3 regions of the Quatrionicoccus australiensis genome follow, and region 2 is predicted to be linked to each of the others. Evidence: predicted binding sites of a transcription regulator. Region 2 holds the regulator's gene; each other region holds the start of a gene.
The links. Region 2 encodes sigma-54, which starts transcription at its own class of promoters, with help from an activator protein. Its sites were predicted from a motif close to TGGCACGCTTNCTGCTNA; they were not measured.
Positions count from the first base shown of each region.

Region 1 (2,266 bases), 110 kb from region 2:
CTCGATTTTGACCTTCGGCAGGAAATCGACGACATATTCAGCACCCCGATACAGCTCGGTGTGCCCTTTTTGCCGGCCGAAACCCTTCACTTCAGTGACCGTGATGCCTTGCACGCCAATGGCGGAAAGCGCCTCACGCACTTCGTCAAGCTTGAACGGCTTGATGATGGCGGTAACGAATTTCATGAGTAGTTCCTCACAAGGGTTGATATTGGTTGCTTCCCCGCCAGCGCCGGCCGGGTCACCGGCGGGGAAGTTTTAAAGCGGATTAGAAAGTCTTGGTGATCGAGGCAGCAAGAACCTGCTTGCCGGCATTCTTGCCAGAGAAGTTGTAGTCGCCGTTCAGAAGCTTATGATCGGCATCGGTCGCGGTGTAAGCCAGACCAACCACAGCGAAGCCAAAGTCCTTGGTCACGCCCAGCTTGATGTCGTTGTAGCTGGCAAAACTGTTGTTCTTGACGTTCTGATGGCCAATGTGGGCGATCACATTCAGGGTTTCATCGATCGGATAGGTCATGGTCAGGTCGATGTAATCACTGCCCTTACTCTTGTTTTCGCTGCTCGTACCGCCCCAGCCGATGAAGCTGGTCAGTGCGCGGTTGTACTTCAGGGTGAAGTACTTCCAGGAGCCGGAAATGTAGGCTTCGGTCGTGTTGGCAGTAACCAATGCACCTGTGCTGGTAGTGAAATCACCCGGGTAGAAATAGCGAATGGCACCAACGTCATAGCTGAAGTCACCGATCGCGCCCTTGTACCCAGCGTAGAGGTCGAGTTCGATGTTGTTGTCTTTTTGATAGACGAAATCGCGACGATTCACCCATTCAATGGAAGAAGCCCAGGTACCGACATAAATACCGCTCGAGTGAGCATAATCGACACCACCCTGGATGGCGGGCTGATGCTGGCTCTGCGTAATACCGCGGAAAACGTAGTTGGTCACGGCGCCGATGTTGGCGGTGAAGGTATGCTCGGCCGGGGCAGCGGCTTCTTCAGCGAAAGCCGGAGCGGCGAAAGCACCAACCAGTGCCAGAGCGATCAGGGATTTTTTCATTATTTCTCTCCTACAGTACAGTTTGAATAGCATTGAATAAAAGATGTGCCGAACAGAAATAGCACGAGGCGTGCCAGGTGATTTTCTCAATAAAAATCATGCATTTGCAACTGGCATCAGGGAATCAGCACCAAGTTGACGCACCAAATTCGTGCGGTTACAGATTGTCACGCACCACATACGAGCGGCATTCCAAAATGAGTGCAACATGCGCTGTGATAAACTGGGATTCTACGGAGGAAAGTCATGCTAGACCCCAAAACCCTTGAAGATTTCGGCGCCAAAATCAGCGCGCTGCTCGCCAATTCACCCGCCCGGGATATTGAAAAGAATGCCAAGGCCGTAATCAGTGGCCTGCTCGGCAAGCTGGACCTGGTGACCCGCGAAGAGTTCGATGTGCAGGCCCAGGTGCTGGCCCGGACCCGCGAAAAGCTGAAAGAACTGGAAGCCCGCATCGAAGCGCTGGAAAAGGCAGGTCAGGCTTAAGACATGGCACTGGCCGTCGCTCACAGTCGCGGACTTGACGGCCTCAACGCACCTCCGGTTCTGGTCGAGGTGCATATTGCCAGCGGCCTGCCCAGCTTCACGCTGGTCGGCCTGCCCGATACCGAAGTCAAGGAAGCGCGCGACCGCGTGCGCGCCGCCATTCTCAATTCTGGCTTCGAGTTTCCCGCCAAGCGCATCACTGTCAATCTCGCACCAGCCGACCTGCCCAAGGAGTCCGGGCGTTTCGACCTGCCGATCGCACTGGGCATTCTCGCGGCAAGCGGTCAAGCCCCCGCCAAGGTACTGGCCGATCATGAGTTTGCCGGCGAGTTGTCGCTCTCCGGCGAACTGCGTCCGATTCGCGGCGCGCTGGCCATGGCCCTGCAGACCGCCGGCAATGGCAAGGCTTTCATCCTGCCCGAGGCAAGCGCCCGGGAAGCAGCCCTGACCGGGGCCGACAATATTCTTGCCGCCAACTCCCTGCTCGAAGTCTGTGCCCATCTGGCCGGGCAGCAAATGCTCGCGGCAGCACCAGCGGTCGACAGTGAAAAACCGCCGGTTTTCCCCGACCTTGCCGAGGTCCGCGGCCAACATCAGGCCAAGCGCGCGCTCGAAGTTGCGGCGGCCGGCGGCCATTCCCTGATGATGATCGGCCCGCCCGGCTCCGGCAAATCCATGCTCGCGGCCCGCCTGCCCGGCCTGATGCCGCCGCTGGAGATTGAAGCGGCA
Region 1 is NZ_CP075188.1:52,621-54,886, reverse strand. It holds gene glnK (P-II family nitrogen regulator) at 1-186, opposite strand, end outside; gene KI612_RS00230 (TorF family putative porin) at 269-1,051, opposite strand; gene KI612_RS00225 (accessory factor UbiK family protein) at 1,298-1,537, shown strand; gene KI612_RS00220 (YifB family Mg chelatase-like AAA ATPase) at 1,541-2,266, shown strand, end outside.
Region 1: a site for sigma-54 is predicted at 1,110-1,127, ahead of KI612_RS00230 (TorF family putative porin). Genes of this name have one in related genera too.

Region 2 (2,266 bases):
ATCCGATTGCTGTACTGGAGATCCAGAAGATCATCCGCTTCCTCAAGGAGCGCGGCATCGGTGTCCTGATTACCGACCATAATGTGCGCGAAACGCTCGGTATCTGCGATCACGCCTATATTATTAACGCCGGACGCGTTCTCGCGTCTGGACGGCCGGACGAAATCGTTGATAATGAAAGCGTCCGCAAGGTTTATCTCGGCGAGCATTTCAAGCTCTGACCGTTAGGCTGCACCCCAACCCGAACCGATGAAGCCAGCTCTCCAACTAAAACTATCCCAGCATCTGGCACTGACGCCTCAGTTGCAGCAGTCGATCAAGCTATTGCAGTTGTCGACGGTCGAGATGCAGCAGGAAATCGAGCGTTACCTGCTGGAAAATCCGATGCTGGAGCGCGAGGACGAGGCCGGTACGGAATCCTTTGGGGCGGCGCAGCAATTCGATTCACCGGCCAACGAAACGACGCGCAGCGAACCGACTGAAGAGCGCGAACGTGATCCGCGCGAGGAACGCGAGCAGGAAGTGCCGAGCGCACCTTCCGAAGTCGATGATGATCGCTGGGCTTCCGATGCCGGGACCTTTACCGGTGCCGGGCGTGATGAAGACGACGACAGCGATTCACGCGACATCCATTCGGCCGCCACCAGCCTGCGCGAACATCTCGGCTGGCAGCTGGGCATGACCCAGCTCAGCGAACGCGATCGCAGCCTGGTCCGTTTCCTGATCGAAGCGCTGGACGATGACGGCTATCTCTCGGCCACGCTTGAGGAGCTGTGGGAAACCCTGCCGCCGGAATACGAGATCGAGCTCGAAGAGCTGGAAATCGCCCTGCACCACATCCAGCATTTCGATCCGACCGGGATCGGCGCGCGCAGCCCCAGCGAATGCCTGGCGCTGCAATTGAAAGCGATGCCGGCCGACGAAGTACAGGCGCTTGCCCTGGCGATCGTCGAGAAGCATCTGGAACTGCTCGCGGCGCGCGATTTTGCCAAAATTCGCCGGTTGACCGCCTGTGACGACGATGAACTGAAGGCGGCACAATCCCTGATCGTCAGCCTCAATCCGCGGCCGGGGGCGCGTTTCTCGCAGACCGAGGCGCGCTACATCACGCCGGACGTAATGGTCAGGAAGCTCAAGGGCAAATGGACCGCCTACATCAATCCGGATGCCTACCCGCGCCTGCGCATCAACCGTCTGTATGCCGAGATTCTGTCGAGACAGCGGCGCGGCAATGGCAACCTGACCGGCCAGTTGCAGGAAGCACGCTGGCTGATCAAGAACGTGCAGCAGCGTTTCGAGACCATCCACCGCGTGACGCAGGCCATTGTCGATCGTCAGCGCCAGTTTTTCGAACATGGTGAAGTCGCCATGCGGCCGTTGGTCCTGCGCGAAATCGCCGATATTCTCGGTTTGCACGAGTCGACCGTCTCGCGCGTCACCAGCCAGAAATACATGGCGACGCCGCGCGGCATCTTTGAATTGAAATACTTTTTCGGCAGTCATGTGTCCACCGATACCGGTGGTGCCTGTTCTGCCACCGCCATTCGCGCCCTGATCAAGCAATTGATCAGTGCCGAGGATGGCAAGAAGCCCTTGTCGGATAGTCAATTATCCGAAATACTAGGCCAGCAGGGAATTGTTGTAGCCCGACGCACGGTAGCCAAATATCGCGAGTCACTCAACATCCCGCCGGTCAATTTACGCAAGACCCTGTAGAGAGAGGAGAAAAAATGAATCTGCAGATCGCTGGTCACCACATCGAAGTAACCCCGGCATTGCGCGAATACGTCGAGAACAAGCTCGATCCCGTCGTTCGCCATTTTGACAAAGTCACCGGTGTTAACGTGGTTCTGTCCGTAGAGAAGCTCAAGCAGAAGGCTGAAGTGACGTTGCATGTGCCGGGCAAGGACATTCACGTTGAAGAGAACGGCGATGACCTCTACGCCGCCATCGATGCGCTGTTTGACAAGCTGGACCGTCAGGTTCAGAAGTACAAGCAAAAGGTCCAGGATCACCATCGCGGTGACAAGCCTGTACACCACATGGCTGACTAATAGCCGACCGGCCGCGGCACTTGTGCTGCGGCCCTGGTTTTCAAATCCCCTATGAACAACCCCCTAACGAATATTCTGCCGGCTTCGCAGGTTCTTCTCGACCTTGATGCCAGCAGCAAAAAACGGGTGTTCGAACAGGCCGGCATGCTTTTCGAGAGTCATCTCGGACTCGCTCGCTCGGTTATTTTCGACAGTCTGTTCGCCCGTGAAAA
Region 2 is NZ_CP075188.1:4,117,709-4,119,974, reverse strand. It holds gene lptB (LPS export ABC transporter ATP-binding protein) at 1-221, shown strand, start outside; gene KI612_RS19520 (RNA polymerase factor sigma-54) at 250-1,716, shown strand; gene hpf (ribosome hibernation-promoting factor, HPF/YfiA family) at 1,731-2,054, shown strand; gene ptsN (PTS IIA-like nitrogen regulatory protein PtsN) at 2,106-2,266, shown strand, end outside.

Region 3 (2,266 bases), 1.1 Mb from region 2:
ATGCCGGACAGGTCAACTTCTATCCCCAGTTTCTCGGCGATTGCCGCCGCCAGCGCCTTGCCGCCCGGCGGGCAGCAGGTCGGCGCGGCCGAACCGTCGACGATGGCCTCGGCGGCACCGGAACATCCCGGGAAGCCGCATTGACCGCAGTTGGAGCCGGGCATCAGGGCGAGCAGTTCCTCGACCACCGGATTCCCCTCGACGCGCAGGAACTTGTTGGCGATGCCGAGCAGGATGCCAAAAGCGGCACCAAGCAGGGTCAGGCTGAGAATGGCAACAATCATTGTGATCTCCCTTAGACGTTCAGGCCGGAGAAGCCCATGAAGGCGAGCGCCAGCAGGCTGATGGTGACGAAGGCGATGGGCGCCCCGACGAAGGCGCCGGGCACACGGGCCAGGGCGACGCGTTCGCGCAGACCGGCGAAAATCAGCAGCACGATGGTGAAGCCGAGCGCCGAACCGAAACCGTAGAGCAGGCTCTTGAACAGGCTGAACTCCTGCTGCACGTTGAGCAGCGCAATACCGAGCACGGCGCAATTGGTGGTGATCAGCGGCAGGTAGATGCCGAGCGACTGGTAGAGACCGGGACTGGTTTTCTTGATGAACATCTCGGTGAATTGGACGACCGAGGCAATGACCAGAATGAAGGTCAGGATGCGCAGGTAACCCAGGCCGAGCGGCGTCAGCAGCCAGGCATCGAGCATCCAGGAAGCAGCGGTGGCGAGCATGATGACGAAGGTCGTCGCCAGGCCCATGCCGAGCGCGCTATCGACACTTTTCGAGACGCCCATGACCGGACAGAGGCCAAGGAACTTGATCAACACGACGTTATTGACCAGCGCGGTGGAAATTAACAGGAGAATAAATTCGCTCATGGCTTTCGGATTCCAGTTTTACCGCCTGCCTCTCTGCACAAGACGTGCCAAATCGCCAGCACCGCCCGCAAACCCGCGTCGATGCACGATTTTGCGGTCAACGCACCAAAACAGGGCAAAACCACAGAAGTGGCAATGTCGCAAAGACGACACGAATTTCGTCGCATTTGCTCCGCAAGCCTGACGGCAAGCCGCCTTCGCCACGACCTGCAGCGAGCGGCACGGAACCTGCTTATTACGGAGCAAACACCCATACGACCAGACCAAACGTACTAATCAGGAGCATGACCATGTCGGCTGTCCCCAGTGCCCAGGCACCCAACGCGCAAAAGACGGAACTGCCGCCCGAGGCCTATCGCCAGGCGGTCGACCAGGCGGATCTGGCGATTTCGATCACCGATCCCAAGGCCAACATCCTCTTCGCCAACGAAGCCTTTGCCCGCGTCACCGGCTACACCCCCGACGAAATCATCGGCCAGAACGAGTCCGTACTCTCCAATCACACCACCCCGCCCGAGCTGTACAAGTCGATGTGGGGCGAATTGGCCGCCCAGCGGCCGTGGACCGGCAAGCTGCTCAATGTCAGGAAAGGCGGCGAACGCTATCTCGCCGAACTGCACATCTCGCCGGTCGTGGACAGCAAGGGCAAGACCACGCACTTCCTCGGCATGCACCGCGACATCACCGAGATGCGCCGCCTGGAAAGCATGGTGCTCAACCAGAAGCAACTGATCGAATCGGTCGTCGATTCCGCTCCGATGGCTTTTGCCCTGCTCGACCAGAAAGGTCGTGTCATTCTCGACAACCAGGAATACAAGAAGCTGGTCAGCGACCTGCGCGTCAAGGAGCCGGCCCACACCCTGCTCGACAGCGTGATGCCGAACTGGCTGGGAAGCCTGGCCAGCGCCCCCGGCAAATGCGGCTTTGTCAGCCGCGAAGCGCGTATCGACCGTGCCGCCGGCCGCCCGCGCTGGCTGTCGGTCAGCTCATCGGTGATCGAGATGCACGGCGACGAAGCCGACAGCTATCTCCACACCGGCGGCAAGCCGGGCCTGCTGCTGGTCATTTCCGACATCACCTCCCTGCGCGAAGAGCAGGAAAAGGCGCGCGCCGCCGTGCTCCAGGCCGTGCTGGCCGACGAGGAGCGCACCGCGGCGATCCGCGAAGGCCTCTCGGCCGCCATCTTCCGTCTCGAAGAACCGATGAATGTCATGGCCTCGGCTGCTTCCGTGCTGCAACGCCGCGACCCGGCCAGCGCCGGCGTGCTGCAGCAGGCCCTGGCCGCCAGCCGCGAACACATGGAAATGCTGCGCCAGGTCATCCCGCAAAGCCCGCAGGAAATCGCCGTGCGCATCAACATCAACGAAATCCTGCGCGACGTCCTCGAAATCT
Region 3 is NZ_CP075188.1:1,071,107-1,073,372, reverse strand. It holds gene KI612_RS05225 (RnfABCDGE type electron transport complex subunit B) at 1-284, opposite strand, end outside; gene rsxA (electron transport complex subunit RsxA) at 296-874, opposite strand; gene nifL (nitrogen fixation negative regulator NifL) at 1,165-2,266, shown strand, end outside.
Region 3: a site for sigma-54 is predicted at 1,092-1,109, ahead of nifL (nitrogen fixation negative regulator NifL). Genes of this name have one in related genera too.